Regions from separate parts of the Pseudomonas sp. 05N36 genome, predicted to be linked through region 1. Evidence: predicted binding sites of a transcription regulator. Region 1 holds the regulator's gene; each other region holds the start of a gene.
The links. The regulator sigma-54, encoded in region 1, starts transcription at its own class of promoters, with help from an activator protein. The targets are predictions, from matches to a motif close to ANTGGCATNNANNTTGCTNT.
Positions count from the first base shown of each region.

Region 1 (10,622 bases):
AGCGGCTAATGCCGCGTACCTGTGAGCCACTTATGCTGAGCAAGAAGATTCGCAACATAGTGTTTTTCGGGGTCATTGCCGCGTTGCTCGCGGCCGTTGGCTACTGGAATATCAGCCCGGAACGCTTTCTCGACAAGCCGGTAGCGCACGTCGACGAGAGCCAGATCGACTACTACGCCATCAACGCACACAGCGTGCAGTACCTGCCCGATGGCAAATTGCAGTATGACCTGACCTCCGACAAGGTCGAGCACGTCAAAGCGACCGACATCACCCTGCTGACCAACCCCGACCTGAACATGTATCGGGGCACCGCGTACCCTTGGCACGTCCAGAGCGAGCGTGGCGAGGTCAATTCAGGCGGCACCGAGGTTGAATTGATCGACTCGGTACGTATCGCGCGCACGGACGAGCAGAACCGCCCGATGCTGATTACCAGTAGTCGTATGACGGTATTCCCGCAAGAGCAATATGCGCAGACCCAGCAAGCCGTTAGAATCGACGGCGCTGGTGGTGTATCGACGGGTAACGGAATGAAAGCGTATTTGAAAGACAGCAGGATACACCTGCTATCGAACGTAAGAGGACAGTATGAGGCTCGTTAAAACTCTCCCTATTTTGCTCAGTCTGGGCGCAGCACTGGGAAGCGTGAGCGCCTGGGCTCTGCCGAACGATAGCCAGCAACCCATTCGCATTCAGGCTGACGACGCTCAGCTGGACGACAAGAATGGCGTGGCCACCTACAAAGGTGACGTGATCATTACCCAGGGCTCGATGATCATCAAAGGCAACACCGTGACCATCACCCGCACCAAGGCCGGCGACATCGATGTCGTGACCTCGGTGGGCAACCTGGCGTATTTCGAGCAGTTGCAAAAGCCGACCGATACGAAACCCGTCCAGGGCTACGGGGTGACTATCCAGTACCATGCCGCGCAAAACCGCATCGTACTGATCGACCGCGCCAAGGTGATCAACGAAGGCAACACCACCGAAGGCGAGAAAATCGTCTACGACACCGTCAAGCAGGTTGCTAACGCAGGCCGCGCTACCGGTGCTTCGGTGACTGCGCCGCGCCCACGGGTCGATATGGTTATCCAGCCGAAAAAGAAAACCGACGAGCAGAAGGCCCAGTAATGGCAACTCTGAAAGCCCAGCATCTGGCCAAAAGCTACAAGAGCCGCCAGGTCGTGCGTGACGTCAGCCTGTCGATCGACAGCGGCCAGATCGTCGGCCTGCTTGGCCCGAACGGTGCCGGCAAGACAACCTGCTTCTACATGATCGTGGGCCTGGTCCAGGCCGATCAGGGGCGCGTACTGATCGACGATCTGGACGTCAGCCACCAGCCAATGCACGGTCGTGCACAAGCGGGTATCGGCTATCTGCCGCAAGAAGCGTCGATCTTCCGCAAACTTTCGGTCGCCGACAACATCATGGCCATCCTCGAGACCCGCAAGGAGCTCGACAAGGCCGGTCGTCGCAAAGAGCTGGAAAGCCTGCTGCAGGAATTCCACATCAACCACATCCGCGACAACCTCGGCATGAGCCTTTCCGGTGGCGAACGTCGCCGCGTGGAAATCGCTCGTGCCCTGGCCACGGCGCCGAAATTCATCCTGCTCGACGAACCTTTCGCCGGCGTGGACCCGATTTCGGTAGGCGACATCAAGCAGATCATTCATCACCTCAAGGCCAAGGGTATCGGCGTGCTGATCACGGACCACAACGTTCGTGAAACCCTGGACATCTGTGAAACCGCCTACATCGTCAACGACGGCCAACTGATTGCCGAAGGCGACGCCGAAACCATCCTGGCCAACGACCTGGTCAAGGAAGTGTATCTGGGCCATGAGTTCCGCCTGTAAGCACTGAGGTGTCCGGTCAGTCGCCGGAGCGCTTGCCCCAATAAAACCATACGTATTTATTGTTACAGCGCTCTAGGCAAAGACTTCAGTTTCAGGCATATAATTTGCTTATGTTTGGCGCTCCGGCGCCCTGTAGTGGATGGCGCATGTGCGCCGGCGAATAAGGTGTTAAGCCCCTGCCATGAAACCATCGCTAGTCTTGAGAATGGGCCAGCAGCTGACGATGACACCGCAGCTGCAACAGGCCATCCGCCTGCTCCAATTGTCGACCCTGGACCTGCAACAGGAAATCCAGGAGGCACTGGAGTCCAATCCAATGCTCGAACGCCAGGAAGAAGGCGACGACTTCGATAACGCCGACCCGATGGCGGACAACATCGAGCAAAAACCCAACGCAGACATCCAGGAACCCTCCTACCAGGAAACCGCGCCTACGGTCGATAACCTCGAGGAAGGCGACTGGAACGAGCGCATCCCTAACGAGCTGCCGGTCGACACCGCCTGGGAAGACGTTTACCAGACCAGCGCCAGCAGCCTGCCGAGCAACGATGACGACGAATGGGATTTCACCACTCGCACTTCCGCCGGCGAAAGCCTGCAGAGCCATCTGCTCTGGCAATTGAACCTGGCGCCAATGTCCGACACCGATCGACTGATCGCGGTAACCCTGATCGACTGCATCAACAATCAGGGCTATCTGGACGAAACCCTCGAAGAAATCCTCGAGGCTTTCGATCCGGAACTGGACATCGAACTCGACGAGATCGAAGCCGTCCTGCATCGCATCCAGCAATTCGAGCCGGCCGGTATCGGCGCACGCAACCTCAGCGAATGCCTGTCGCTGCAACTGCGTCAATTGCCCGCCAAGACCCCTTGGCTGGCCGAGGCCAAGCGCCTCGTCATCGATTACATCGACCTGCTGGGCAGCCGCGACTACAGCCAACTGATGCGCCGCATGAAGCTCAAGGAAGATGAGCTGCGCCAGGTCATCGAACTGGTGCAAAGCCTGAATCCGCGTCCGGGCTCGCAAATCGAGTCCAGCGAAGCCGAGTACGTGGTTCCCGACGTCATCGTGCGCAAAGACAACGAGCGCTGGCTGGTGGAGCTGAACCAGGAGTCGGTTCCGCGTCTGCGCGTCAACCCGCAGTACGCCGGCTTTGTCCGCCGCGCCGACACCAGCGCCGACAACACCTTCATGCGCAATCAGTTGCAGGAAGCGCGCTGGTTCATCAAGAGCCTGCAAAGCCGCAACGAAACCCTGATGAAAGTCGCTACCCAGATCGTCGAGCACCAACGCGGCTTCCTTGAGTACGGCGATGAGGCCATGAAGCCGTTGGTCCTGCATGACATTGCTGAAGCGGTCGGCATGCACGAGTCGACGATTTCACGAGTGACCACGCAAAAATTCATGCATACCCCACGCGGTATTTATGAACTGAAATATTTTTTCTCAAGCCATGTCAGCACCTCTGAGGGCGGTGAATGCTCGTCCACAGCGATCCGCGCGATCATCAAAAAACTGGTTGCCGCGGAAAATCAGAAAAAGCCGTTGAGTGACAGCAAGATCGCTGGTTTACTGGAGGCACAAGGCATTCAGGTGGCCCGCCGCACCGTCGCCAAGTACCGCGAGTCCCTGGGGATCGCGCCTTCGAGCGAACGCAAGCGGTTGATGTGACGGGCTGCGCCATAGCGTTCCAGGGTGTGTTCGAAAACTTTTCGGACACGCTCTAGTGGCAGGCAAGCCAGCCTGCCGCCTTATGCACTGGCAACGAAGGAGAAGCTGTATGCAAGTCAACATCAGTGGACACCAACTGGAAGTGACCGAACCCCTGCGCATCTACATCGGCGAAAAACTCGACCGATTAGAAAGGCATTTCGACAAGATCACCAATGTGCAGGTCACGTTGACCGTCGAGAAGCTGCTGCAGAAAATCGAAGCCACGCTGCATATCCCCGGTGGAGAAGTGGTCGCCAACGCTGAGCATAACGACATGTATGCCGCGATCGACGCCCTGACCGACAAGCTGGATAAACAACTCAAAAAGCATAAGGAAAAGACCCAGAGCCTCCTTCAGGGCGCGACCGGTCGTTAACACTCCCAACCCATGATCCGACTTGAAAACATCCTGACCCCCGGCCGTTCCTTGGTGAACGTGCCGGGCGGCAGTAAAAAGAAAGCCCTCGAACAAATTGCCAACCTGATCGCCCGCGAAGTGCCGGGTCTGGCCATGCAGGATGTCTTTGAGAGTCTGGTCGCCCGTGAAAAACTCGGTTCCACCGGTTTTGGCAACGGCATCGCCATCCCCCACTGCCGCCTCAAAGGTTGCGAGTCGCCCATCAGTGCCTTGATGCACCTGGACGCTCCTATAGATTTCGACGCCATCGACGGTGCTCCGGTCGACCTGCTATTCGTTCTGCTGGTCCCGCAAGCCGCTACCGATGCGCACCTGGAACTGCTCCGCCAGATCGCCAGCATGCTCGATCGTAAAGAAGTCCGCGATCGCCTGCGCAGCGCAAAAAGTAATGAAGCCTTGTACCAGGTTGTCCTCGACGAGCAGAACGGTCACTAATCATGCGCTTGATCATCGTCAGCGGCCGTTCTGGCTCGGGTAAAAGTACCGCCCTCGATGTACTGGAGGACAACGGTTACTACTGCATCGACAACCTGCCGGCCGGCCTGTTACCGGAACTGGCCGAGCGCGCACTGATTCACACCGAACTGGCGCAACCGCTGGTTGCGGTTTCCATCGATGCGCGCAACCTGCCGAGCCACCTGTCACGTTTCCCGGAACTCCTGGAAGAGGTGCGCAGCCGGCACATTCAATGCGATGTGCTGTATCTGGACGCCGACGAAGAAACCTTGCTCAAGCGCTTCTCGGAAACCCGTCGTCGCCACCCGCTGAGCAACGCCAACCGCTCGCTGGCCGAAGCCATCGAAGACGAGACCAACCTGCTCGGACCGATTGCCGACTTGGCAGACCTCAAGGTCAATACCACCAATCTGAACCTGTATCAGCTGCGCGATACCATCAAGCTGCGCCTCTTGAACCAGCCAGAGCCGGGCACTGCGTTTCTGGTGGAATCCTTCGGTTTCAAGCGCGGCATGCCGGTGGATGCCGATCTGGTGTTCGACGTACGTTGCTTGCCGAACCCGTACTGGAAGCAGGAACTGCGCGCGCAATCCGGGCTGGACCAGCCGGTTGCCGAATATCTGGCGGCTCAGCCGGATGTCGAAGAGATGTTCCAGGACATCTCCACTTACCTGCTCAAATGGCTGCCGCGCTTTGCTGCCAGCAACCGCGCTTACGTCACCATCGCCATTGGCTGCACCGGCGGGCATCACCGCTCCGTCTACCTGACCGAACGTCTGGGCCAGGTCCTGCAACAATCCCTGAAGAACGTCCAGGTTCGCCACCGCGACCTTAGCTAAAGGATTCACACCGCGATGCCTGCTCTGGAAATTGAAATCATCAACAAACTGGGTCTGCATGCCCGCGCTTCAGCCAAATTCGTTGGCGTCGCAGGTCAGTTCCCGTGCCAGATCAGGGCCGGACGCACCCCGCAATCCATGGTCGACGGCAAAAGCATCATGGCCATGATGATGCTCGCTGCTGGCAAAGGCACCAAGATCCACCTGAGCACTGAAGGTGAACAGGAGCAGGAAGCGATGGACGCATTGGTGGCGCTGATCAACAACTTCTTCGACGAAGGCGAGTAAGCGCCCAACCTTTTGGCGAGCAGGCTTGTGTAGTGAGGGAGCTTGCTCCCTCACCACAGGATTCGCGTCAGGCAATAAAAAAGCGCGTCACCCAATGGGGGGCGCGCTTTTTTTCGTATGGCAGCAGCGCTTAGCTGCCCGCTACGGTCATCCGCTCGATCAACACCGAGCCCGTGCGAATGTTGCTGCGCAGTTCCAGGTCATTACCCACGGCAATGATCTGCTTGAACATATCGCGCATGTTGCCGGCGATAGTCACCTCCTGGACCGCGAACTGGATTTCACCGTTTTCGACCCAGAAACCCGCCGCGCCACGGGAGTAGTCACCGGTGACCATGTTCAAACCTTGCCCCATCAATTCGGTCACCAGCAAGCCACGCCCCATGCGCCGCAACAGCGCCGCCTGGTCTTCATCACCGTGGGTAACGAACAGATTGTGCACGCCACCGGCGTTGGCAGTGCTTGGCATGCCGAGTTTGCGTCCGGAATACGTACCCAGCACGTAAGACACCAACTCACCCTTCTCGACGAACGGCTTGGCGTACGTCGCCAGACCATCGCCATCGAATGCCGAACTGCCCAAGGCGCGCATCAGGTGTGGACGCTCATCGATAGTCAGCCATTCAGGAAACAGTTTCTGGCCCAGCGCACCTTCGAGGAACGACGACTTGCGGTACAGATTGCCGCCCGAAATTGCGCCGAGGAAACTGCCGAACAAACCGCCCGCCAGTTCCGCGGAAAACAGCACCGGCACTTCGCAGGTCGGCACCGGACGCGCGCCCAAGCGACTGGCTGCCCGTTGCGCCGCACGCTGGCCAATGCTCACCGGATCGGCCAGCAAGTTGCCCTGGCGATTGACGTCATACCAATAGTCGCGCTGCATCTGGCCGTCGGCTTCGGCGATCATCACGCAGCTCAGGCTGTGACGCGTCGACGCATAACCCCCGATAAAGCCATGGCTGTTGCCATAGACGCGGCAGCCCTGGTGAGTGCTCAAGGTGGTGCCATCGGCGTTCTTGATCCGGCTGTCGGTGGCAAACGCTGCCGCTTCACAGGCCAGCGCCCGCTCGATCGCTTGCTCAGGGCTGATGTCCCATTCGTGGAACAGGTCGAAGTCCGGCAAGTCCTTGGCCATCAGCGCGGCGTCGGCCAGGCCCGAGTGTTCATCTTCGGAGGTGTGCCTGGCGATGGCCAAGGCGGCGGCGACGGTTTCACGAATGGCCTCGGGACCACTGGCCGAGGTGCTGGCCGAGCCTTTGCGCTGGCCCACATACAAGGTGATGCCAAAACCCTGGTCACGGTTGAACTCAACGGTTTCAACTTCCCGCTGACGCACCGTGGTCGACAGGCCTTGCTCCAGAGACACAGCCACTTCGCAGGCGCTGGCACCCTGGCGCCTGGCTTCGGCGATGATATGCTCGACTTGCTCTTGCAGTGCCGGCAACGCTTGTGGGCCGACGCTTTCAACTGCACTCATGCTGTTCTCCACTCAAATTCTGCTTTCGGTTAAGGTCATCGAGCGACCGGGCCGGACAAGCGGCCCCCGACTGGTTATCATGGCGGCGTTTCTTTGCGGACTGCCACCATGGTTGATTCTTACGACGACTCCCTCGACGGGGGAGAAAAAAGCAAATCCCAGGTCAAACGCGAGCTGCATGCTCTGGTTGACCTTGGCGAGCGCCTTACAACACTCAAGCCTGACTTGCTGGCAAAACTGCCGTTGACCGACGCTTTGCGCCGGGCCCTGGCCGATGCGCCCAAGCACACCGCGAATATCGCGCGTAAACGGCACCTGCAGTTCATCGGCAAGCTGATGCGCGATCAGGACACCAGCGCCATTTTGGTGCTGCTTGACCAACTCGATGCCTCCACTCGCCAGTACAACGAACGTTTCCACGGTCTGGAACGCTGGCGCGATCGCTTGATCGCAGGCGACGATGCCGTACTGGAAAAGTTCGTCGTCGACTACCCGGACGCGGATCGCCAGCAACTGCGCTCCATGATCCGTCAGGCCCAGCATGAGCTTGCCCAAAGCAAGCCTCCTGCTTCCAGCCGAAAAATCTTCAAGTACATCCGTGAGCTGGACGAGACTCAACGCGGTTTGCGTTAGTCTTCGACCGGGGTGTTCGGCCATGCCGCGCACCCCAGGCTCCATCCCTTACGCGCCCGTGCCACCCACGGTGATCGCGTCGATTTTCAAGGTTGGCTGGCCGACACCCACCGGCACCGACTGACCATCCTTGCCGCACGTCCCTACCCCGCTGTCCAGCGCCAGATCGTTACCGACCATCGACACCCGGCTCATGGCCTCCGGACCGTTACCGATCAACGTTGCACCTTTGACCGGCGCGGTAATCTTGCCGTCCTCGATCAGGTACGCCTCGCTGGTGGAGAACACGAACTTGCCGCTGGTGATGTCGACCTGACCACCGCCCAGGTTGGCGCAGTAGATGCCCTTCTTCACCGAAGCAATGATTTCTGCCGGATCGCTTTCGCCACCCAGCATGTACGTGTTGGTCATGCGCGGCATCGGCAGGTGCGCATAAGACTCGCGACGACCGTTGCCCGTGCGCGCCAAGCCCATCAGGCGAGCATTGAGTTTGTCCTGCATGTAGCCCTTGAGCACGCCGTTTTCGATCAGTGTGGTGCACTCGGTCGGGGTGCCTTCGTCGTCGATACTCAGCGAGCCACGGCGACCGGCCAGTGTGCCGTCATCGACGATGGTGCAGAGTTTGGAGGCAACCATTTCACCCATGCGGCCGCTGTAGGCCGAACTGCCTTTGCGGTTGAAGTCACCTTCCAGACCATGACCGACCGCTTCGTGCAGCAACACGCCGGACCAGCCCGACCCCAGAACCACCGGCAAGGTACCGGCCGGTGCCGGAATGGCTTCGAGATTCACCAGCGCCTGGCGCAATGCCTCACGGGCGTAGCTCATGGCACGGTCTTCAGCGAGGAAATAGCGGTAATCGGTACGCCCGCCGCCGCCATGGCCACCGCGTTCGCGACGACCGTTCTGCTCGACGATCACACTGACATTGAAGCGCACCAGCGGTCGTATATCCGCCGCCAGACCACCGTCGGTGGAGGCCACCAGAATCCGCTCCCAGACCCCGGCCATGCTCACGGTGACTTGCTGGATACGCGGATCGAGCGCGCGAGTGGCCACGTCGATACGCTTGAGCAGCTCGACTTTCTCGGCGCGGGTCATTACTTCCAGCGGGTTATCGGGCCCATACAATCGGGCAACGTCCTGGGTACTGAACGCCTGCACCGTACCGTTTTGCCCGGCACGGGAGATAGAACGCGCGGCACGGGCCGCCAGGCCCAGGGCTTCGAGGGTGATCGCATTGCTGTAGGCAAAACCGGTTTTTTCACCCGATTGCGCACGCACGCCGACACCCTGATCGAGGTTGAAGCTGCCTTCCTTGACGATACCGTCTTCGAGCGCCCAGGACTCGGAGATCTGTCCCTGGAAATACAGGTCGGCCGCATCGATGCCCGGGCCGGCCAGGTCACCCAACACGCTTTGCAGGTTCTCGATCGTCACGCCGCCCGGCGCAAGCAGATGTTCACTGACTGAGGACAACAACTCGCTCATAGGTTTACGCCTTAATTCCACGTTCTGAGGCAGGTCGCTGCGCGCCCTGCGAGAAAAAGCGCCGGTGACTCGACACCGGCATCCGCGCCCGGATGGACGCCTGTTCGCTGCTATCGCGTTCGGCCAGCAGCACGGCCTCGCCTTGATCCTGTTCCGCCAGCACGCGCCCCCACGGGTCAACAATTGCCGCATGGCCAAAGGTTTCACGCGGCCCCGGATGAGTGCCACCCTGGGCGGCCGCCAACACGTAACACTGGGTTTCGATGGCCCGCGCTCGAATCAACACTTCCCAATGGGCCGCGCCCGTTACCGCCGTAAACGCTGACGGTGCAGTAATCAACTCTGCCCCGGCGGCGCGCAATTCGCTGTACAGCTCTGGAAAGCGCAAGTCGTAGCAAACCGTCAGGCCAACCCGACCGACCGGCGTATCGGCAACCACTACCTTACTGCCATGAGCATAGTCATCGGATTCACGGTAGCGTCCGCGATTGTCCGCCACATCGACATCGAACAAATGCAGCTTGTCATAGCGCGCCACCGCTTCACCGTGCTCATCGATCAGTAACGAGCAGGCATTGGACTTCGCCTGCGGTTGATCCACCGGCGGTAACGGCAAGGTGCCGGCCACTATCCATAACTTGAGGTCACTAGCGGTCTGTTTCAACCAGGGCAGGATCGGGCCTTCGCCCAAGGCTTCGGCGCGACCGATGTCGGCGATGTCGCGACGGCCCATGGCCGCAAAGTTTTCCGGCAATACCGCCAGTCGCGCACCGCCCGCCGCCGCTTGCTCGAGCAGGTGCCGAGCCTGGATCAGGTTGGCCGGCACATCGCTCTGGCTGACCATTTGAATCACCGCAAGAGACATGGCCCTTTCCTTATTTGATCTCTAATCGCTTTGCATCTGCCTTGCAAATACCCGTAGCAGCTGGCGTAGCCTGCGTTCGGCTGCAGAGCAGTCGTAATATCAAACACCGCGGTTTTTCAGGTAAACCGTGCATTCCGAATTTACGACTGCTGCGCAGCCGAACGCAGGCTTCGCCAGCTGCTACAGGGAGCGTACGCAACGACACAAAAAAGCCTATAACCATGCTACTCCATAGGCTTGGAGAGTGCGTTCTGAAAAAGAGTGTCAAAAAGGTTTGTCGTAAGTGATTTTCGGCTCTTTCCACGGACCTTTGATGGTGTATTTGACGCTGGCAAAGCGCGCCACGCGATCACCGATCAGTTTGTCGATCAGAAACAGCGCACCGCCTACCGCTGGCGCACCGACGATCAGTGCGGCAATTGGCAGGTTATTGGTCAATGGCAAGGTCACCAACAGATTCGCATCGACCCTGTCACCCACCAGGTCCAGCGTACCGTTGAGCTCCAGGTTGCTCGACGGGCCGGTCATGATGATCGGCTCACGAGTGACATACACCCCATCGCTGGCTACCAGCAG
Region 1 covers NZ_JBFTNH010000012.1:213,157-223,778, reverse strand. The annotation lists gene AC1DIH_RS16935 (KdsC family phosphatase) at 1-25, shown strand, start outside; gene lptC (LPS export ABC transporter periplasmic protein LptC) at 33-605, shown strand; gene lptA (lipopolysaccharide transport periplasmic protein LptA) at 592-1,137, shown strand; gene lptB (LPS export ABC transporter ATP-binding protein) at 1,137-1,862, shown strand; gene AC1DIH_RS16915 (RNA polymerase factor sigma-54) at 2,044-3,537, shown strand; gene hpf (ribosome hibernation-promoting factor, HPF/YfiA family) at 3,647-3,955, shown strand; gene ptsN (PTS IIA-like nitrogen regulatory protein PtsN) at 3,968-4,432, shown strand; gene rapZ (RNase adapter RapZ) at 4,435-5,292, shown strand; gene AC1DIH_RS16895 (HPr family phosphocarrier protein) at 5,308-5,580, shown strand; gene pmbA (metalloprotease PmbA) at 5,711-7,057, opposite strand; gene yjgA (ribosome biogenesis factor YjgA) at 7,166-7,690, shown strand; gene tldD (metalloprotease TldD) at 7,739-9,181, opposite strand; gene AC1DIH_RS16875 (carbon-nitrogen hydrolase family protein) at 9,186-10,046, opposite strand; gene AC1DIH_RS16870 (YhdP family protein) at 10,311-10,622, opposite strand, start outside.

Region 2 (10,622 bases), on a different contig from region 1:
GCGAACTAGTGGTTCTTGAGTCATCGATAGGACCTCGGACGAGCATGAAATTGACTGAGCCTAGTCGGTCTGACATGAGATGAATGCACTCGTTCGGCGTTTTTTCAATCGCCTGAATCGAGCCTATCCCCTTGCCGATACACGTTGAAAAGATGCAGATGCCATGCCGACCGCTCGAAAAATTCAGTGTAGCCATAAAAAAACCGGCAAATGGTCGTTCAAAAAATCACCAGTCCCGGTATGATCGCGCGCCCTGATGCACGCTGGTAATTCCACATGATGAAGCCGAACCTGATCGCCGCCGCGGAGATCGACCGTCTCGATACCTGGGCCAAGTACTCTGCCCCGATGTGCGGCTCATGCGTGTCCAGCTGCTGCACGCTGCCGGTCGAGGTCAAGATCAAAGACCTGATCCGCATCGGCATCGTCGACGAATTCGAACTGGGCGATCCACCCAAGAACATCGCCAAGCGCTTGCAGAAGGAAGGCATCGTCGAGCGCTACAACCAGAAGTCCGAGATCTTCACGCTCCAGCGCATGAGCAACAACGATTGCCTGTATCTGGATCGTAAGAGCCGTTTGTGCACTATTTATGAAAAGCGCCCGGATACTTGCCGCAACCACCCGAAAATCGGCCCACGGCCTGGGTATTGCGCGTACAAGCCAAAAGAAGTCGTGCGCGAGAGCAATCCGCGAACCCTCGATAAGTTCTGATCCGTATCTTCGCTGCCTGACAGGGCCCCATCGCGAGCAAGCTCGCTCCCACAAGGTTCGGTGCTGAACACATATTATGTGAACACCACAGCCCACTGTGGGAGCGAGCCTGCTCGCGATGAGGCCGGGACAAACACCGCACAAACCCCAGACAAAAAAAACGCCCCCGGCCTTTCGACCGGGGGCGTTTTCATTCAGCCTGAGTTAACTCAGTTCTTGGCTTTCTTGGCAGCGCGGGTACGCTCGCCTTCGTCCAGGATCTTCTTACGCAGGCGGATCGACTTAGGTGTCACTTCGCACAATTCATCGTCCTGGATGAATTCCAGAGCCTGTTCCAGGGTGAAGCGAACAGGTGGGACCAGAGCGATGGTTTCGTCTTTACCCGAAGCACGCATGTTGTCGAGCTTCTTGCCTTTGGTTGGGTTGACGCCCATGTCGTTGTCACGGCTGTTCAGACCAACGATCTGACCGTTGTAGATCTCTTGACCGTGTTCAACGAACAGCTTGCCACGCGCCTGCAGGGTTTCCAGGGAGTAGGTCAGCGCCTTGCCGGTTTCTACCGATACCAGAACACCGTTCTGACGACCGGACATGTCGCCGGACTTCATGGTGTCGTAGCGATCGAAGATCGAGGTCAGGATGCCGGCACCGTTGGTCAGGGTCAGGAACTGGTTACGGAAACCGATCAGACCGCGAGCAGGGATGTTGTATTCCAGACGAACACGGCCTTTGCCATCCGGCACCATGTTGGTCAGGTCGCCTTTACGCAGGCCCATCTCTTCCATGACCTTGCCCTGGGATTCTTCAGGGGTGTCGATGGTGACGTTTTCGAACGGTTCCTGCTTCACGCCGTCAACTTGACGGATGATCACTTCCGGACGACCAACGCCCATTTCGAAGCCTTCGCGACGCATGGTTTCGATCAGTACCGAGAGGTGCAGCTCACCACGGCCGGAAACCTTGAACTTGTCAGCCGAGTCGCCTTCTTCAACGCGCAGTGCAACGTTGTACAGCAGCTCTTTGTCCAGACGTTCCTTGATGTTACGGGACGTCACGAACTTGCCTTCTTTACCGCAGAAAGGCGAGTCGTTTACCTGGAAGGTCATGGAAACGGTTGGCTCGTCAACGGTCAGAGGCTTCATCGCCTCCGGGGTGTCCAGCTGGCACAGGGTGTCGGAGATGAACAGCTCGTCCATACCGCTGATGCACACGATGTCGCCTGCGGCGGCTTCTTCAACGTCGATACGGTGCAGACCGTGGTGACCCATCAGCTTCAGGATACGACCGTTACGCTTCTTGCCGTCGGCACTGATAGCGACAACCGGGGTGTTCGGCTTGACGCGACCACGAGCGATACGGCCAACGCCGATAACACCCAGGAAGCTGTTGTAGTCCAGTGCGGAGATCTGCATCTGGAACGGACCGTCACGGTCGACTTTCGGCGCAGGTACGTTGTCGACGATCGACTGGTACAGCGGGGTCATGTCTTCAGCCATGTCGGTGTGGTCCAGACCGGCAATACCGTTCAGGGCCGAGGCGTAGACGACTTTGAAGTCCAGCTGTTCTTCGGTGGCGCCCAGGTTGTCGAACAGGTCGAAGATCTGGTCCAGAACCCAGTCCGGACGCGCGCCTGGACGGTCAACCTTGTTGATGCACACGATCGGACGCAGGCCGGCTTCGAAGGCCTTCTTGGTCACGAAACGGGTTTGCGGCATAGGGCCGTCTTGAGCGTCAACCAGCAGCAGAACGGAGTCAACCATCGACATTACGCGTTCAACTTCGCCGCCGAAGTCGGCGTGGCCCGGGGTGTCCACGATGTTGATGTGGTAGCCGTTCCAGTTGATGGCGGTGTTTTTCGCCAGAATGGTAATACCGCGCTCTTTCTCCTGGTCGTTGGAGTCCATCACGCGCTCGTCGTTGAGCTCGTTGCGCTCCAGAGTGCCGGATTGACGCAAGAGTTTGTCTACCAGGGTGGTTTTACCATGGTCAACGTGAGCAATGATGGCGATGTTACGTAGATTTTCGATCACTTGTGTATCTCGATCAGAGGATTCGGTGTGCTGACAAGTCTTGGCAGCGATTTACAGTAGAGTCAGGCCTTGCCGTTACAGCTTGACGGCAGAGTCGGGGGGCCGGTGACGCAGGCCACAGGCAAACAGCCCCGGGCTCTTAGCTCGGTCGATAAACGCGCACATTGGCATGCCCCTCACTGAGCAAATGGTGGGCATGCAGGCGACTCATCACGCCTTTGTCGCAATAGAGCAGGTACTGGCGAGTAGGGTCCAGTTCCTTGAAACGAGCGTTCAGTGCATAAAACGGCATCGTTTGTACCTCGATGCCAGCAAGCTCCAGCGGGTCGTCTTCGGCGGCATCCGGGTGACGGATGTCGATGACGATCTGACCGGCCAGCGCTTCGCTGACTTCTTCAATCTGCAAGTCCTGGCCCAACTCATCGATTACGCGATCGATCGGCACCAGCTTGGCGTTCTCGAGCGCACGCTCGAGCACTGCCATATCGAATTCTTTCTCTTCGTGCTCCACGCGCGGACGCTTGGCGTGGGTCTTGGGGTTCACCGAAATGACCCCGCAGTACTCCGGCATGTGCTTGGCGAAATCGGCGGTGCCGATTTCGTTGGCCAGGTCGATGATGTCCTGCTTGTGACTGGCGATCAGCGGGCGCAACACCAGCTTGTCGGTCACGCAGTCGATCACGGACAGGTTCGGCAGCGTCTGGCTGGAAACCTGGGAAATCGCTTCGCCAGTGACCAGCGCCTCGATGTCCAGCCGATCAGCGATCCGGGACGCAGCGCGCAACATCATACGCTTCAATACTACGCCCATATGACTGTTATCGACTTTGCCGAGAATTTCTCCCAGCACTTCCTCGAACGGCACACTGACAAATAACACGCGCTGGGAGCTGCCGTACTTCTTCCAGATGAAATGCGCGACTTCCATTACGCCCAATTCGTGGGCACGCCCGCCGAGATTGAAGAAGCAGAAGTGGGCCATCAGCCCGCGACGCATGATCTGGTATGCCGCGACGGTGGAATCGAAACCGCCGGACATCAGCACCAGGGTCTGTTCCAGCGCGCCGAGCGGGTAGCCGCCGATGCTGTTGTGCTGGCTGTGAATCACAAACAACCGTTTGTCGCGAATTTCGATGCGAACTTCGATTTCAGGCGCTTTAAGCGAAATCCCGGCGGCGCCGCACTGACGACGCAGCTGGCTGCCGACGTATTTCTCGACGTCCATCGAGCTGAATTCGTGCTTGCCGGCACGCTTGCAGCGCACCGAAAAGATCTTCCCGGCCAGCGAATCACCATAGTGCTGCTTGCACTTGGCGACGATGTCGTCGAAGTCGCCCAGCGGGTACTCGTCGACCTGCAGGAAATGCGCGATGCCCGGCATGCAGCTCAGGCGCTCGGTCATGTCCTTCAAGGCCTTGGGGTCACTGACGTGCGTTTCCAGCTCGAGGTTGTCCCACACGCCGTTCACCACCACAGCCGGGTCCAGGTCGCGGAGCACGGCACGGATGTTCTTGGCCAATTGACGGATGAAACGCGTCCGTACCGGGCGGCTCTTGATGGTGATCTCGGGGAAGACTTTTACGATTAGTTTCATGAAAACAGCGCGCGCAGGGCCAGCCGAAAAAGGGGGGCGCGGATTATAGCGGAAATTGCTCAAGGTTTAACCAGTTAATGTGCAGAAGGTTTTCAACGCACCAAAACAGGTCATTTATTAATTTTAGCGCTACATTTAAGGGCGAGATTTTCTGTTTTAAAGCGCCTTGCACCCTTATAAGCGTGATATTGGGGCAATAAATCCAATCCGGGGCACTGGCATGCAATTTGCTCCCTTGTGAGGCAGGTTGCCAAGGCAGAGTATTCGCGCCGGCATCACCCACATTGTAAGGGCATCCATTACCAAGCCCGAAGCCACCCGGAGGACACTATGTCGAAGTCGGTTCAACTCATCAAAGATCATGACGTCAAGTGGATTGATCTGCGCTTCACGGACACAAAAGGCACTCAGCACCACGTGACCATGCCGGCTCGCGATGCGCTGGATGAAGCTTTCTTCGAAGAAGGCAAAATGTTCGACGGTTCCTCCATCGCTGGCTGGAAAGGCATCGAAGCTTCCGACATGATCCTGATGCCGGACGACACCACTGCCGTTCTGGACCCGTTCACCGAAGAGCCGACCCTGATCCTGGTTTGCGACGTGATCGAGCCTTCGACCATGCAAGGCTATGACCGTGACCCACGTGCCATCGCCAAGCGCGCCGAGGAATACCTGAAGTCCACCGGTATCGGCGACACCGTTTTCGTCGGTCCAGAGCCTGAGTTCTTCATCTTCGACGAAGTGAAGTTCAAGTCCGACATCTCCGGCTCGATGTTCAAGATCTACTCCGAACAAGGTTCGTGGATGTCCGACCAGGACGTGGAAGGCGGCAACAAAGGCCACCGTCCAGGCGTCAAAGGCGGCTACTTCCCGGTTCCGCCGTTCGACCACGACCACGAAATCCGTACCTCCATGTGCAACGCCATGGAAGAAATGGGCCTGGTCATCGAAGTTCACCACCACGAAGTGGCGACTGCCGGCCAGAACGAAATCGGTGTGAAGTTCAACACCCTGGTCGCCAAGGCTGACGAAGTTCAGACCCTGAAGTACTGCGTACACAACGTTGCCGATGCATACGGCCGCACCGCGACCTTCATGCCTAAGCCACTGTACGGCGACAACGGTTCGGGTATGCACGTTCACCTGTCCATCGCCAAAGATGGCAAGAACACCTTCGCTGGCGAAGGTTATGCCGGCCTGTCCGATACCGCCCTGTACTTCATCGGCGGCATCATCAAGCACGGTAAGGCCCTGAACGGCTTCACCAACCCGTCGACCAACTCCTACAAGCGTCTGGTCCCAGGTTTCGAAGCTCCGGTGATGCTGGCCTACTCGGCTCGCAACCGCTCCGCTTCGATCCGTATTCCTTACGTGTCGAGCCCTCGCGCTCGCCGTATCGAAGCTCGCTTCCCGGATCCGGCAGCCAACCCGTACCTGGGCTTCGCTGCACTGTTGATGGCTGGCCTGGACGGCATCCAGAACAAGATCCACCCAGGCGATGCGGCTGACAAAAACCTGTACGACCTGCCGCCTGAAGAGGCGAAAGAGATCCCACAAGTTTGCGGCAGCCTGAAAGAAGCCCTGGAAGAGCTGGACAAAGGTCGTGCGTTCCTGACCAAAGGCGGCGTTTTCAGCGACGACTTCATCGACGCTTACATCGCCCTGAAAAGCGAAGAAGAAATCAAAGTACGTACCTTCGTACACCCACTGGAATACGAGCTGTACTACAGCTGCTGATCCAGTAACGCTCGCGCAAGCGGCGTAATGCGAAAAGGCCTCCTTCGGGAGGCCTTTTTTGTGGGCGAACGCTTATTATCGGGCCTACTGTTATAGGCATCATGCCTTTCCACGGAATGAAGAAGAGACATCCCATGTACCTACGTTTGAGCCTTGCACTGTTCACCGCCCTGCTCGCCAACACTGCCTGCGCTGCCACCACTGCCACTCATGCTCCAGCTCCAACCCCGGCACCCGCGGCCCTCGCCCCGCTGCTCAGCACCATTCAGGAGCGACTGGTGATTGCTGACAAGGTCGCGCTGAGCAAGTGGGACAGCGGCAAGCCTGTCGAGGATCGTCAGCGTGAACGCGAAGTCATTGCCGACGCTCTCGCCGAGGCGCCCTACTATAAATTGAGCAATGAAGCCGTTGAGCAGTTCTTCTCGGCGCAGATCGAAGCCAACAAGTTAGTGCAGTACGCGCATTTGTCCGACTGGCACGCACAAGGCAAAGCACCCAACGACCCTCGCCCCGACCTCGTTGGCCTGATCCGCCCGCAACTCGACCTGCTGCAAACACGCCTGCTGCAGCAATTGGCCGATTTCACCCCGTATCGCAATGATCCTCACTGCCCGTCATGGCTGGCCAAAGCCAATAAAGCCGCAACCCAAGTGCCGCTGCGCGAGCTTGCACTGGTACGCGCCACCGCCGAATTGTGCGGCGTCCATCCATAGGAGCTGGCGAGATTTATTGATCTTTCGTGTCAGGGTGTAAGTGACGTGGGCCAACACCTGACCCTGACCTATGCTGCAACCCAACGCTTTTGTTTATTGGTCGTTTTTTATGGGTCGTGTTTTTCTGTTCATCCTGTTGCTGATCGCCCAGCCCGCTATCGCGCAGATCTACCGCTACACCGACGCCAGCGGCAATACCGCCTACAGCAATCAACCGCCCGATGGCGTGAAGAGTCAGGCCGTCGAGTTGCCACCACTCAACAGCATCGAACGCCAAGCGCCGATAGCGCCCGAACAACCGGCCGCACACGCAGACAAAAACGCCGTGTATTCAGTGCTGGAACTGACCGGCCTGCCCAGCGATGAAGCCTTGCGCGCCAATAACGGCACCTTCACCGTCGGCGTGCAGATTCAGCCACGCCTGCAAGGGTCGCATCTGTTTCGATTGCTGCTGGACGGTCAACCGTATGGCCAGCCGAGCAATGTGCCGCGCTTGCAACTGGTGAACATCGATCGCGGCGAACACAGTCTCGCGGTGCAGGTGCTCGCCGGAGAAAGCCTGGTACAGCAAAGCCCGACCCTCACCTTCACCGTGCAGCGGGTACACCTCCCGTGAGGCGCTGGATAATCGCCATGAGCCTGTGGCTGACCGCCCTGCCGGTGCAGGCCGAGGTCTACACCTACGTCGACGCCCAGGGCAATCGGGTCTTCACCGATCAACCCCGCCCTGGAAACGCCAAGCGAGTCACACTGGCGCCGGGTAATCGCATGTCGGCCAACCCCGGCAATGCAGCACGGCAAGCAGCCCCCAAAAAGCCTGAGGAAAAACCACTGTTTCACTACGACATGCTTCGCGTACTCGTACCGGAACCGGACGCTTCGGTACGCAGCAGCGCGGGGGAAGTGATCGTCAGTGTCACCAACGAACCCACTTTGCAGCGCGGCCATCACTATCGGTTGTTACTGGACGGCCAACCGACTGCCGATCCCGGCCCGAGCCCGGTGTTCGCCTTGAGCAATATCGATCGCGGCACCCATCAATTGGCGGTGGAAATCCTCGACGAACACGGGCGGATTGTCGAACGCACGGCTAATCAGCCCTTCCACATGCTGCGTATCTCTCTGGCGCAGAAGCGCCAGATCAAGCCCTGCACCCTGACCGATTACGGCCAACGCCCGGAATGTCCGCTCGCGGATAAGCCCGAAGAAGAAAAAGTCGGGATTTTTTCTTTCTTCTGAACACCGCTCAGGTTTGCGCACTGTATTGGTGCAATATGCTGCACCACATCCATATTTCAACCCATTTTGGTTCGAAAGTACCCGCTAACGCTGATAGAACGCCGCGCAAACGAGCGTCAAACGCCTGTTTCAGGGCCTGAGCGCTTCTTTTCGGAGCCTTGGTTTGTTTTTTGCATTTTCCTCGTATCAGCGCCCAGTTCACGCGCGCGATTCAGACCCGTCTGAGCCGCCACGCTCCAAAAGAGGTCCTAATGACCATCAGCGACGCACTGCACCGCTTGCTACTCGACAACCTGACGACCGCCACCATTCTGCTCAACGCCGACCTGCGCCTTGAGTACATGAACCCCGCGGCGGAAATGCTCCTGGCCATCAGCGGCCAGCGCAGCCATGGGCAATTCATCAGCGAGCTGTTCACCGAGTCGACCGAAGCCCTCAACTCCCTGCGCCAGGCAGTCGAACAAGCGCACCCGTTTACCAAGCGCGAAGCGATGCTCACCGCCCTGACCGGCCAGACCCTGACCGTCGACTATGCGGTGACGCCGATCCTGAGCAATGGCGACACGCTGCTGCTGCTCGAAGTCCACCCGCGGGATCGCTTGTTGCGCATCACCAAAGAAGAAGCGCAGCTCTCCAAACAGGAAACCAGCAAGATGCTGGTGCGCGGCCTCGCTCACGAGATCAAGAATCCGCTCGGAGGGATTCGTGGCGCCGCTCAGTTGCTGGCCCGCGAGCTGCCGGAAGAAAGCCTCAAGGACTACACCAACGTCATCATCGAGGAAGCGGATCGCCTGCGTAATCTGGTCGATCGCATGCTCGGCTCGAACAAACTGCCGTCGCTTGCCCTGTGCAACGTCCACGAAGTGCTGGAGCGCGTCTGTCATCTGGTGGAAGCCGAGAGCCAAGGTTGCATCACTTTGGTGCGCGATTATGACCCGAGCATTCCGGACGTGTTGATCGACCGCGAGCAAATGATTCAGGCCGTGCTGAATATCGTGCGCAATGCGATGCAGGCCATCAGCACCCAGAACGAGTTGCGCCTGGGCCGCATCACCCTGCGCTCGCGCGCCATGCGCCAGTTCACCATTGGCCACGTGCGCCATCGCCTGGTGACCAAGCTCGAGATCATCGACAACGGCCCGGGGATTCCGGCAGACCTGCAGGAAACCATCTTCTTCCCCATGGTCAGCGGCCGCCCGGACGGTACCGGGCTCGGCCTGGCCATTACCCAGAACATCATCAGCCAGCACCAGGGCCTGATCGAATGTGACAGCCATCCAGGCCACACCACGTTCTCGATCTTTCTGCCACTGGAACAAGGAGCCACATCGACATGAGCCGTAGTGAAACCGTGTGGATCGTCGATGACGACCGTTCTATCCGTTGGGTCCTGGAAAAAGCCCTGCAACAGGAAGGCATGACCACGCAAAGCTTCGACAGCGCCGATGGCGTGATGAGCCGCTTGGCGCGCCAGCAACCGGACGTGATCATCTCCGACATCCGTATGCCCGGCACCAGCGGCCTGGACCTGCTGGCACGGATTCGCGAGCAACACCCGAGGCTGCCAGTAATCATCATGACCGCGCACTCCGACCTGGACAGCGCTGTCGCGTCCTATCAGGGTGGTGCGTTCGAGTACCTGCCCAAGCCGTTCGACGTCGATGAAGCGGTGTCGCTGGTCAAGCGTGCCAACCAGCACGCTCAGGAACAGCAAGGCCTGGAAGTGGCGCCAATCCTGGCCCGCACTCCGGAAATCATCGGTGAAGCGCCGGCGATGCAGGAAGTGTTTCGCGCCATTGGGCGCTTGAGCCACTCCAACATTACTGTGCTGATCAACGGCGAATCCGGTACCGGTAAAGAACTGGTAGCCCACGCCCTGCACCGCCACAGCCCGCGCGCGGCCTCGCCGTTTATCGCACTGAACATGGCGGCGATCCCCAAGGATTTGATGGAGTCCGAACTGTTCGGCCACGAAAAAGGCGCGTTCACCGGCGCGGCCAACCTGCGGCGTGGACGCTTTGAACAGGCTGACGGCGGCACACTGTTCCTCGATGAAATCGGCGACATGCCGGCCGACACCCAGACGCGCTTGCTGCGGGTACTGGCCGATGGCGAGTTCTATCGCGTCGGCGGTCATGTGCCGGTCAAGGTCGATGTGCGCATCATTGCTGCGACTCACCAGAACCTGGAAACTCTGGTGCACGCCGGGAAATTCCGTGAAGACCTGTTCCACCGCCTGAACGTGATCCGCATCCACATTCCGCGCCTGTCGGACCGTCGTGAAGACATTCCGACCCTGGCCAAGCACTTCCTCGCCCGTGCCGCACAAGAACTGGCGGTGGAACCGAAGCTGCTGAAAAGCGAAACCGAGGAATACCTGAAGAACCTGCCGTGGCCAGGCAACGTACGGCAGCTGGAAAACACCTGCCGCTGGATCACGGTGATGGCGTCGGGTCGCGAAGTGCACATCAGTGACCTGCCGCCAGAGCTGCTGAGCTTGCCGCAGGATTCGGCACCGGTGACCAACTGGGAGCAAGCGCTGCGTCAGTGGGCCGATCAGGCGTTGGCGCGCGGTCAGTCGAGCCTGCTCGACAG
Region 2 covers NZ_JBFTNH010000001.1:564,224-574,845, forward strand. The annotation lists gene AC1DIH_RS02540 (glycogen/starch/alpha-glucan phosphorylase) at 1-24, opposite strand, end outside; gene AC1DIH_RS02545 (YkgJ family cysteine cluster protein) at 277-714, shown strand; gene typA (translational GTPase TypA) at 924-2,744, opposite strand; gene thiI (tRNA uracil 4-sulfurtransferase ThiI) at 2,884-4,338, opposite strand; gene glnA (glutamate--ammonia ligase) at 4,669-6,075, shown strand; gene AC1DIH_RS02565 (chorismate mutase) at 6,210-6,788, shown strand; gene AC1DIH_RS02570 (DUF4124 domain-containing protein) at 6,898-7,404, shown strand; gene AC1DIH_RS02575 (DUF4124 domain-containing protein) at 7,422-8,027, shown strand; gene glnL (nitrogen regulation protein NR(II)) at 8,279-9,364, shown strand; gene ntrC (nitrogen regulation protein NR(I)) at 9,361-10,622, shown strand, end outside.
Region 2: glnA (glutamate--ammonia ligase) is a predicted target of sigma-54. The motif match lies at 4,553-4,572, and genes of this name have one in related genera.

Region 3 (10,622 bases), on a different contig from region 1:
TCGCGCCATCGGCGTTCTTCAGAACGAAGATGTCATCGCGAGTGACCGGAGTGTTCAGCGGTGCGCCGAGTTCTTTCCAGTCCGGGAACAGTTCGTTCAGCGCCCGAGGTTCGAACACCGCGCCAGACAGAATGTGAGCGCCGACTTCGGAGCCTTTTTCGACCACGCAGACGCTAATTTCCTTACCGGCTTCGGCGGCCTTCTGCTTCAATCGGCAGGCGGCGGAAAGACCAGCGGGGCCGGCACCGACGATGACCACGTCGAATTCCATGTATTCGCGTTCCACAGGTTATCTCCTACTCAAGGCTCAACAGTTTTTTTTCTAATTGGAGGTTTGGTGTCGCATCCATGAATCCCTGCACAACGCTGGGAGAGGACAATCGATGAGCCACCTTTCTCTCTAGGCGGCGCATTATATCTACACCACTCTTAGCGTCCAATACAAACGTTTGTTTGAATTTGCTCCAGCCCAGAGAAATCAAAGAAGCGCGGCTTATGACTGGCCATTTTGGCGTATTGACCGGAATAGGTGTTCCGGTCAAGATACGGGCGGTTTTGCGCTCGCCGTAGGCTGACTGTTGGTTTCAAGAGCATCTCTAAAAACAGGGCGAAGGCAGTACAAGGTGACGCGCAGCGCAAGTTTGGCGCGAAGTTTACACGTCGCGACACAGAATGACTCGTTAGTCACCACTGACGAACGGTCATCACGCTTCGTGAGCTGGGTCACCATTACAAATGCCGGCGTTTTTAGAGGTGCCCTTGTGCCCGATGAGCATCAACCGCCAGGTTCGCCTAGGCGACTTTCTTTTCACCGGAGAGTAACGAGGAATCCATGAAGGTTCTTGTAGCTGTCAAACGAGTGGTCGACTATAACGTCAAGGTTCGCGTCAAAGCGGACAACTCCGGCGTCGATCTCGCTAACGTCAAGATGTCGATGAACCCTTTCTGCGAAATCGCAGTGGAAGAAGCCGTACGCCTGAAAGAGAAAGGTGTTGCGACTGAAATCGTCGTCGTCTCCATCGGCCCGTCCTCCGCTCAAGAGCAACTGCGCACCGCGCTGGCTCTGGGTGCCGACCGCGCCATCCTCGTCGAATCCGCCGAAGACCTGACTTCCCTGGCCGTTGCCAAGCTGCTCAAGGCTGTTGTCGACAAGGAACAGCCTTCGTTGGTGATCCTTGGCAAACAAGCCATCGACAGCGACAACAACCAGACTGGCCAGATGCTCGCTGCACTGAGCGGTTACGGTCAGGGCACGTTCGCTTCGAAAGTCGAAGTCACTGGCGACAAAGTTGCCGTGACCCGCGAAATCGACGGCGGCGCACAGACGGTTTCGCTGAAACTGCCGGCCATCGTCACCACCGACCTGCGTTTGAACGAGCCGCGTTATGCGTCCCTGCCAAACATCATGAAAGCCAAGAAGAAGCCGCTTGAAGTGCTGACTCCTGACGCTTTGGGCGTTTCCACCGCCTCTACCAACAAAACCCTGAAAGTCGAAGCGCCGGCTGCACGCAGCGCAGGCATCAAGGTCAAGTCGGTGGCTGAACTGGTCGAGAAACTGAAAAACGAAGCGAAGGTAATCTGATCATGACTATCTTGGTAATCGCCGAACACGACAACAAAGTAGTGGCCCCAGCCACGCTGAACACCGTGGCGGCTGCCGCCAAAATCGGTGGTGACATCCACGTTCTGGTTGCCGGTCAGGGCGTTGGCGCTGTAGCTGAAGCGGCCGCGAAAATCGCTGGCGTGGCCAAAGTGCTGGTCGCCGACAACGCTGCCTACGCACACCAACTGCCAGAAAACGTTGCACCGCTGGTAGCAGAGTTGGGCAAGGGCTACAGCCACATCCTGGCTGCTGCCACCTCCAACGGTAAAAACATCCTGCCGCGCGTTGCCGCTCAGCTGGACGTTGACCAGATCTCCGAGATCATCTCGGTTGAAAGCGCTGACACCTTCAAGCGCCCAATCTATGCCGGCAACGCCATCGCTACCGTTCAGTCCAACGCTTCGGTAAAAGTCATCACCGTGCGTGCTACCGGTTTCGACCCGGTTGCAGCCGAAGGTGGTTCGGCTGCCGTTGAAGCAGTTGCGGCTGCTCACGACGCTGGCACTTCCAGCTTCGTTGGCGAAGAACTGGCCAAGTCCGATCGTCCGGAACTGACCGCTGCCAAGATCGTCGTTTCCGGCGGTCGCGGCATGCAGAACGGCGACAACTTCAAGCACCTGTACGCCCTGGCCGACAAGCTGGGCGCTGCTGTTGGCGCTTCCCGCGCCGCGGTCGACGCAGGTTTCGTACCGAACGACATGCAGGTCGGTCAGACCGGCAAGATCGTTGCACCGCAGCTGTACATCGCCGTCGGTATCTCCGGCGCGATCCAGCACCTGGCCGGCATGAAAGACTCCAAAGTGATCGTTGCGATCAACAAGGACGAAGAAGCGCCGATCTTCCAGGTGGCCGATTACGGCCTGGTGGCGGACTTGTTCGAAGCCATCCCCGAGTTTGAGAAGCTGGTCTAATCCAGCGGCTTGACTTATAAAGAGCCCGGCCTTTTGGCCGGGCTTTTTATTGTCTGCGATTTGAGTGTGGGGAAATACGCCATGGATTTGCGTCGCTTGAGCGGCTTGTGGGGGCTGCTGAGCCTGCTGGCTTTGCCCTCGCTGTCAGTCGCTGCGGGCAAATGCGAGCGTCTGGTGGTGACCGGCAGCCCCGATGCACCACCGTATCTGTGGCGAGACCCGCAAGACCCGACACACTTGATCGGTACCAGCGCCGACTTGTTGCAGCAGATGGCGGGGGAGTTGGGGATCAAGGTCGAGTTGCTGTACGCCGGCAATCGATCTCAAACGCTGGATGAAGTGCGCAGCGGGCGTATCGACATGCTGGCCGACGCGCCTCTGATGGACAATCAACTCGAATCACTGGACTACATCCAGCCGCCGTTGCTGGAAAACGACTATCTGGTCTGGACCCGCAAGGGCTCGGCATTGGTCTACAACGCGGCGCAGGATTTGCGTGGGCATGTCGGCGCCGTCTCGGCAAAGGCTCGTTTGACACAACCGTTCGAGGCGTACGCACAAGAGCAATTGACCTTGATGAGCCTGCCGAACCTGACACAGGCTTTTCAGAAGTTGCTACTGGGTGAGGCGGACTATGTGCTCGCCGGGCGTTATACCGGGATGGCCATGGCACAGACATTGGGTATGGCCAACGATGTGCAGGCGTATCCGCAGCCGATCGACCGACCGGGGCTGTTCCTCGCCATTTCCCGCAACTCTGCCTGCAACGATCCATGGTTACGCGGACAGTTGTCGAAAAAGATGACAGAATTGCCCGCGTCCGGCCTGACGGAGGCCGTGCTGCAGCGCAATCTGGAGCGCTGGAAAGCACACATGCAGCAACCCGTCAGCACCCCAAAACAGTAGGGATTTTTAGTGACTCTTCGACCTCTTTTCGCTGCCATGGCCGTTATGGTTCTGGCGGGTTGTGCTGCCGATCCGGCGCCGAATGAACAATTGCGTTTGACCGAACGGGCCCTGGAACAGGCCGCCGCTGTCGGGGCAACGACTGAAGACGTGCCTGAACTGAAACTTGCTGAAGGCAAGTTCGCTCAGGCTAAGGCCGACATGACCACTCAAGCGTTCAAGGATGCGCGCATGCAAGCCGAACAGGCAGAGCTGGACGCGCGTCTGGCCGAGGCCAAGGTGCTGACAGTGAAGAGTCAGGAAAAACTGAACGTGCTCAACACCCGCATCACTCGTCTGCGCAAGCAATTGGGAGATGCCCAATGAGCCTGAAAAACACCATTCTGGGTGGTTTGCTGCTGGTGGGTTGCGCAGGGCTAGCTGGCTGCGCAGGTCAACACAGCGCAGCGGCTTTGCAACAAGCCAGCGCTGACTTTCAGAAGGTCAAGGAAGATTCGAATGTGCTGCGCATCGCGCCCAAGGACGTGATTCGGGCGGGTGAGTCCCTTGCCCGGGCTGATCGCCTGTCGACCTACTGGGGCAGCGGCCCGGATGTTAAGCATTACGCTTACCTGAGTCAGCGTTACAGCGCAATTGCCCGTCAGCACACCGAGCAAGCGCTGAATGACGAACGTGGGGCCAAGCTTGAGCTGGAGCGTCAGCGCCTGCAGTTGGCGTTGCGCGAGAACAAACTGCTCAGCGTGCAACAACAGGGTAAATGGCTGGAAGAGCAAATCATCAACCTGGCGACGACCCAGACTGATCGCGGTCTGGTCATGACCCTGGGGGATGTACTGTTCGACACCGGTGAGGCCGAGCTGAAAAACTCGGCAAATCGCACCGTATTGAAAATTGTCCAGTTCCTGCAGCTCAACCCCAAGCGCGTAGTGCGTATCGAAGGTTATGCCGACAGCACCGGCGGCAAGCAGGACAATCTCAATCTGTCTCGCGATCGCGCCCAGTCGGTGGCGGACATGCTGATCGATCTGGGGATCGAAGATAAGCGCATTCAAGTCGAAGGCTATGGCGATGAATACCCGGTAGAGGCCAACGCTTCCGAGCGGGGGCGTGCGCAGAACCGTCGGGTCGAAATTGTGTTCTCCGACGAAAAAGGCCAGCTCGGCGCTGCCCGCTAAGGTCAGCGTTACTGGAAAACCCGGCCCCTCAGCGGTGCCGGGTTTTTTTATACCTGCGAAATGGCCCGCAAAACAGTACAGTTTTTGCTGTCACTGCACTGTACGGTCGACTATTGTGGTAACTGTCCCAGTACACTTCTAAACTGTTCCGGTAATGTTTCACACAAGAATAAAATGCCCGTGAAATCGAGTGCTGCGTCATGACCAATCTCTTGCTCTATCAACGTATCGCTCAGCAATTGGCTGAGGATATCCGGCGTGGTGTCTATCAGCCCGGCGAGCGCGTGCCTTCAGTGCGCAAGATGAGCTCGCAGCTCAATGTCAGCCACGCGACGGTGCTTCAGGCGTATGCCAACCTCGAAGACCAGGGGCTGATTCGTGCACGCCCGCAGTCGGGTTACTACGTCCACCAGACCCCGGCACTGACCGCGCCGACGCCGGATATCGCGCGTGTCGAACGCCCCGGCCTGGTCACGCGCAGCAGTATCATTCAGCAAGTGTTGGTCGAGTCGCGTCGCGAAGGGGTGTTCCCGCTGGGCGCGGCGGTGCCCAGTGTCGACTATCTGCCGGTACGGGCACTGCACCAGCAATTGGCCAAGGTCACGCGGTTCCACAGCCCGCGGGCGTTCAGTTACATGTTCAGCCCGGGTTTTGAGCCGTTGCGTCGCCAGGTGGCGATCCGCATGCGAGATGCCGGTGTAGTGGTCGACCCATCGGAAGTGGTCATCACCCATGGTTGCGTCGATGCGCTGCAAATGTCGTTGCGCGTCCTGACGCGTCCCGGCGATCTGATCGCGGCTGAGTCGCCGACTTACTACGGCTTGTTGCAGCTCGCCGATTTGTTGGGTTTGAAAGTCATCGAGATCCCCAGTGACCCGGCGACGGGCATGAGCCTGGAAGCCTTGCAACTGGCAGCCAACCAGTGGTCGATCAAGGCGTTGGTGCTGACCACGCGCCTGAGCAACCCGCTGGGCGGCACCATGCCGGAAGAGCGGCAAAAACAGCTGCTGCGTCTGGCTTCGGACTTCGATATCCAGATTGTCGAAGACGATATCTACGGCGAATTGATGTTCGAGCAAGGCCGCACCAAATCGCTGAAAGCCTATGACCGACTGGATCGGGTCATCTATTGCTCCAGTTTCTCCAAGACCCTGTCACCCGGCGTACGCATCGGCTGGATGATTGCGGGCAAGTACCAGCAGGAAATCCAGCGCCTGCAGACCTTCAGCACCCATTCGGCGTGCAGCGTGACGCAGATGGGGATTGCGGCCTATCTGGAAAACGGCGGTTATGATCGCCATTTGCGCTACATCCGCCAGGAGTACCGCAAGAACCTCAGCGCTTTTCAGTTGGCGGTGCAGCAGTACTTCCCCGAGGGAACGCAGATAACCCGGCCCACAGGCGGCTTCATTCTGTGGGTCAGCCTGCCGGGGCGGGTCAATACGCAGGAACTGCATGTACGTGCGCTGCAGCAGGGCATCAGCATCGCGCCGGGGCTGATTTTCAGTAACACCGAGCAATTCAATCACTGCATTCGCTTGAACTGCGGCACACCGTGGAATCGTGAAGCAGAGCGGGCGCTGATGACGCTCGGGATGCTGGCCACTCAACTTTGTCAGGAGACGGCAAGCGGTTTTTGACGCATACCGGGGGCTGGATTGCTATGCGAGCTTGTCAGGGACCTTGCAACAAGCGAGCATATGGCCCTCTGCCGTTAGCGCTGTAGTGTTCATGAAAGCGATTTTCCCTGCTGGTTTGATGTTGGCGTGCCTCTTGAATGTTTTCATTCCTGGCAGCGCGATGGCTGCGACTGCTCTGGATAAGGGGCGCGACAGCACGTCTGAAGCAAAAGTGAAGCCCGTTGCACCGGCCAAAAAACCTACGCCGGTCAAAAAGCCCAAAGTGGCAAAGAAGCCGACGCCTTCGAAAAAACGCCCACCGGTTGCTTCAAAATCAAAATCCGCGAGCGAAGTGGTCAGAACCACGTACTTGCCACCGGCCACGCTGGATTTGAGCCTGCCATCGGACATGGTCAAGCAGTTGCAACCTGTTGGCACCGTTCCGCTGGTCAAACATGCTCCTTTACTGCCGCCCATGTTTGGTGAAAAAACCAGGGATGACAGCCCGTTCCAGCTCAACGGTCGCCTGCTCAGCAACGAAATGCAGTTGCAAATGCGCAAAGAAGAGCACCGGGAAGTCGAAGGTGCGGCGCTGGAGTTTCAGTTCAAACAGTAAAACTTGCATTGATCTGTGACCCGCGCACCTGACGCTTTGTCGGAGACTGGTCAGTCACGCGTGTTTGAGCGAAAAACCTCTATCCGGCCAATTTCAAACGGCTGTTTTAGCGGGTACTCTAGTCCACGTTATTCAACACATTACCCGTCGCCAGGAGCGTGTCGTCATGAACTGCCGTGAAGGCTGTGGCGCCTGTTGCATTGCCCCTTCCATCAGCACACCCATCCCTGGCATGCCAAACGGCAAGGCGGCGGGAGAACGTTGTGTGCAACTGTCTGTCGATAATCTGTGCAGTATTTTCGGCAAGCCTGAACGGCCGGCGGTATGTAGCGCGTTTCAGGCGGATGTCGAGGTGTGCGGCGACAGCCGGGAAGAAGCCATCAAGTTGATTGGTTGGTGGGAGCAAATGACCGCGGCGTAATGTGTTCAACGAACGGAACTTCAACAATAAGGAATAAGACTATGGGTTCGCTGCATCGTATCGCTGTGTTGTGTGGTTTGACCGTTCTGCTGGCCACGACAGCCCAGGCTGAAGACTGGAAAACTGCCAAGGATGAGGACGGAATCAAGGTTTCCCTGAGTGAAGTCGCCGGGTCTCAGTACAAGGCCTATCGCGGTGTGACCGTAATGAAGACCTCCGTGGCCAAGTTGCGCGCGCTTCAGGAAGACGTGCCCGGCGCGTGTGCCTGGATTCATGAGTGCAAGGTGCAGAAGTTGCTCAAGCACGAAGGCGATCAAAGCTGGACCTACACTCAGTTCAGCACCCCATGGCCGGTGACGGCGCGTGACTCGGTGTTGCACGTGACCACTGTCGAAGGCGCCGATGGCAGCCTGACGCGTAAGCTTGAAGGTGTACCGACCTACCTTCCTGAAGAAAAAGGCTTTGTTCGTGTCACCCAGGTCCAGGGTTTCTGGAAGTTTGTTCCAAAAGGTGCAGACCAGGTCGAAGTGACCTATCAGGTTCACACCGAGCCGGGTGGCAGCGTGCCGTCGTGGCTGGCCAACAAGTTTGTGGTCGACGCACCCTTCAATACCTTGAAAGCCCTGAAAGCACGCGCCGAGAAGTAATCCTGTGCTCTTTGCAAATAAGGCTGCCAATCGGCGGCCTTTTTCATGTCGAACCGATGGATTCAGGGGGAACGATTATCCGGCGTTCGGGGTCGAGATGTTGTAAGCCCATCTGTGGGTTTTACCAAGGAGGCACTGATGCAAAAGTGGGAAGTCACCTTCGTTGATGATCACGGTGTGCAGACCGTCGAGCAATTCGATTGCGAACAAAAACCCACGATGGAGCGGGCCGCGCAATTGATTCGCTCAAAACTCCTCCCTGTCCCGGCCGAGCTCGATCTCAATGATCTGGAGGGGCGAACGGATGATCCGACAGTCAAAAGCCTGAAAGATCAGAACAGCATAGAAATCCTCAGTATCACTCCACTTGCATAACCACTTGATGCGACTCGCAAACAGGCCTTGGCAGCAGCTCTGACTTGGGGCTACTCTGCAATCGAGATCAGCGAATGGATCGCTAAGGTCTGGTCTTGTCAGCTACATGCTTGTTTCCCGGCGGCAATCTGATTGCCGTATCGCCCTCACCATTCGGTTGCGGGCGCAGGGAGTACGGAAAGTCTATCCATCAGATTGAGGAGGACGTTTCATGAGCACAGCCTATCAAGAAGACATCAGCAGCAGTGTGCTGCGCCGCATGAAAGAAGGCGGTTTTGACTTTTCACGGTTCCATCCCATCGAGTTCTACGCCATTTTTCCGGATGAGGAGCGGGCACGCAGGGCGGCAGGGCATTTTCGCGGTGAATCCTTGAATGCGCAGGTCAGCGTGCGTGATGACGGTGCCTGGCATCTGGAGTTGAGCAAAGTGATGTACGCCACTTATGGCGGCATTGGCGACTTCGAACAGGACTTTGAGGCGGTGGTCGAGCCTTTGGGCGGGATTATCGAAGGATGGGGCGTCAAGCAGGAGGTACGAGGGCTACTCGCATAACACTATGAACAGCGACAACACTCAGCAACGGCTGACCTCAGGGTTGGCCGTTTTCGTTTTCGGACATTGAGAAGTCAAGGGATCGCAACCGCACACAGGCCGTGAAACCAACTCTGGCTATACCGGTAATGTCCATCAGCATTGCTTCGCAATGAGGCGGGAGACGAACAGGTTGAGGCATTGGCTGCACAGGATTGGTGCGGCGAGTCTTCGACGATTAGCCAACCGATTGATAGTAAAGCGTTTATGCCGCTGGCACGGGCCTTGCGAAGTCCAGGTGTCCGGGTGACAAGGAGTACGGCATGATCCGCACCTATTTTGATGAAATGTACGACGCTGGCGGCCTGGTCCGCCCGCACTATCGGGAGTTCGCCCGTTGGTTAGCTGAAACGCCTGACGAGCTTTTGGCACAACGGCGACGCGAGGCCGATCTGTTATTTCATCGTGCCGGGATAACCTTCACGCTCTATGGTGATGAGCAGGGGACAGAGCGCCTGATTCCCTTCGACACCATTCCCCGCAGCATCCCCGCCAGTGAATGGCGGATCGTCGAGCGCGGCTGTATCCAGCGGGTCAAGGCATTGAACATGTTCCTTGCCGACCTGTACCACGAGCAGCGCATCATCAAGGCCGGCATCATCCCCGCCGAACAAGTGCTGGCCAACGAGCAATACCAGCTGGCCATGCAAGGGCTGGATCTGCATCGCGATATCTATTCGCACATCTCTGGCGTCGATCTGGTGCGCGATGGCGACGGCACGTACTACGTGCTCGAAGACAATTTGCGCACGCCCAGTGGCGTCAGCTACATGCTTGAAGACCGCAAGATGATGATGCGGCTCTTCCCCGAGTTGTTCGCCGCCCAGCGCATCGCGCCCATCGATCATTACCCGAACCTGTTGCTCGACACGCTGAAAAGCTCCAGCCCGCTGGACAATCCGAGTGTCGTGGTACTGACTCCCGGGCGCTTCAACAGTGCGTTCTTCGAGCACGCGTTTCTGGCGCGGGAGATGGGCGTGGAGCTGGTGGAAGGCGCGGACCTGTTCGTACGTGACGACAAGGTGTTCATGCGCACCACCGACGGGCCGAAAGCCGTCGACGTGATCTACCGTCGCCTCGACGATGCTTTCCTCGATCCGTTGGCGTTCAACCCGGATTCGATGCTCGGCGTTCCAGGGCTGCTGTCGTCCTATCGTTCCGGCAATGTGGTGCTGGCGAATGCCATCGGCACCGGTGTCGCGGACGACAAGTCGGTTTATCCGTTCGTGACCGAGATGATTCGTTTCTACCTGGACGAAGAACCGATCCTGAAGAATGTGCCGACCTGGCAGTGTCGCAACCCGTCAGAGCTTTCTCACGTGCTGGCGAACCTGCCTGAGCTGGTGGTCAAGGAAACCCAGGGTTCCGGTGGTTACGGAATGCTGGTCGGGCCTGCAGCCACCGCCGCTGAAATTGAAGCGTTCCGCGCACGCATCAAGGCCAAGCCCCACGCGTATATCGCCCAACCGACGTTGTCCCTGTCGACCTGCCCGACGTTTGTCGAAAGCGGCATCGCGCCGCGGCACATCGACTTGCGTCCGTTTGTCCTGTCTGGCCGCGAAACCCGGGTCGTACCCGGTGGCCTTACCCGTGTAGCCCTGCGCGAAGGATCCCTGGTGGTCAATTCGTCCCAGGGTGGCGGAACCAAGGACACCTGGGTGGTCGAGGATTGAAGGAAACCTGCCATGTTAAGTAGAACCGCCTCGGATTTGTATTGGATGTCGCGTTACCTGGAACGGGCGGAAAACCTCGCACGG
Region 3 covers NZ_JBFTNH010000004.1:112,870-123,491, forward strand. The annotation lists gene AC1DIH_RS07180 (electron transfer flavoprotein-ubiquinone oxidoreductase) at 1-286, opposite strand, end outside; gene AC1DIH_RS07185 (electron transfer flavoprotein subunit beta/FixA family protein) at 833-1,582, shown strand; gene AC1DIH_RS07190 (electron transfer flavoprotein subunit alpha/FixB family protein) at 1,585-2,514, shown strand; gene AC1DIH_RS07195 (substrate-binding periplasmic protein) at 2,596-3,420, shown strand; gene AC1DIH_RS07200 (DUF4398 domain-containing protein) at 3,430-3,786, shown strand; gene AC1DIH_RS07205 (OmpA family protein) at 3,783-4,595, shown strand; gene AC1DIH_RS07210 (aminotransferase-like domain-containing protein) at 4,796-6,235, shown strand; gene AC1DIH_RS07215 (translation initiation factor 2) at 6,327-6,830, shown strand; gene AC1DIH_RS07220 (YkgJ family cysteine cluster protein) at 6,997-7,251, shown strand; gene AC1DIH_RS07225 (START domain-containing protein) at 7,293-7,898, shown strand; gene AC1DIH_RS07230 (hypothetical protein) at 8,037-8,273, shown strand; gene AC1DIH_RS07235 (ribonuclease E inhibitor RraB) at 8,485-8,826, shown strand; gene AC1DIH_RS07240 (circularly permuted type 2 ATP-grasp protein) at 9,129-10,538, shown strand; gene AC1DIH_RS07245 (alpha-E domain-containing protein) at 10,551-10,622, shown strand, end outside.
Region 3: AC1DIH_RS07240 (circularly permuted type 2 ATP-grasp protein) is a predicted target of sigma-54. The motif match lies at 9,078-9,097, and genes of this name have one in related genera.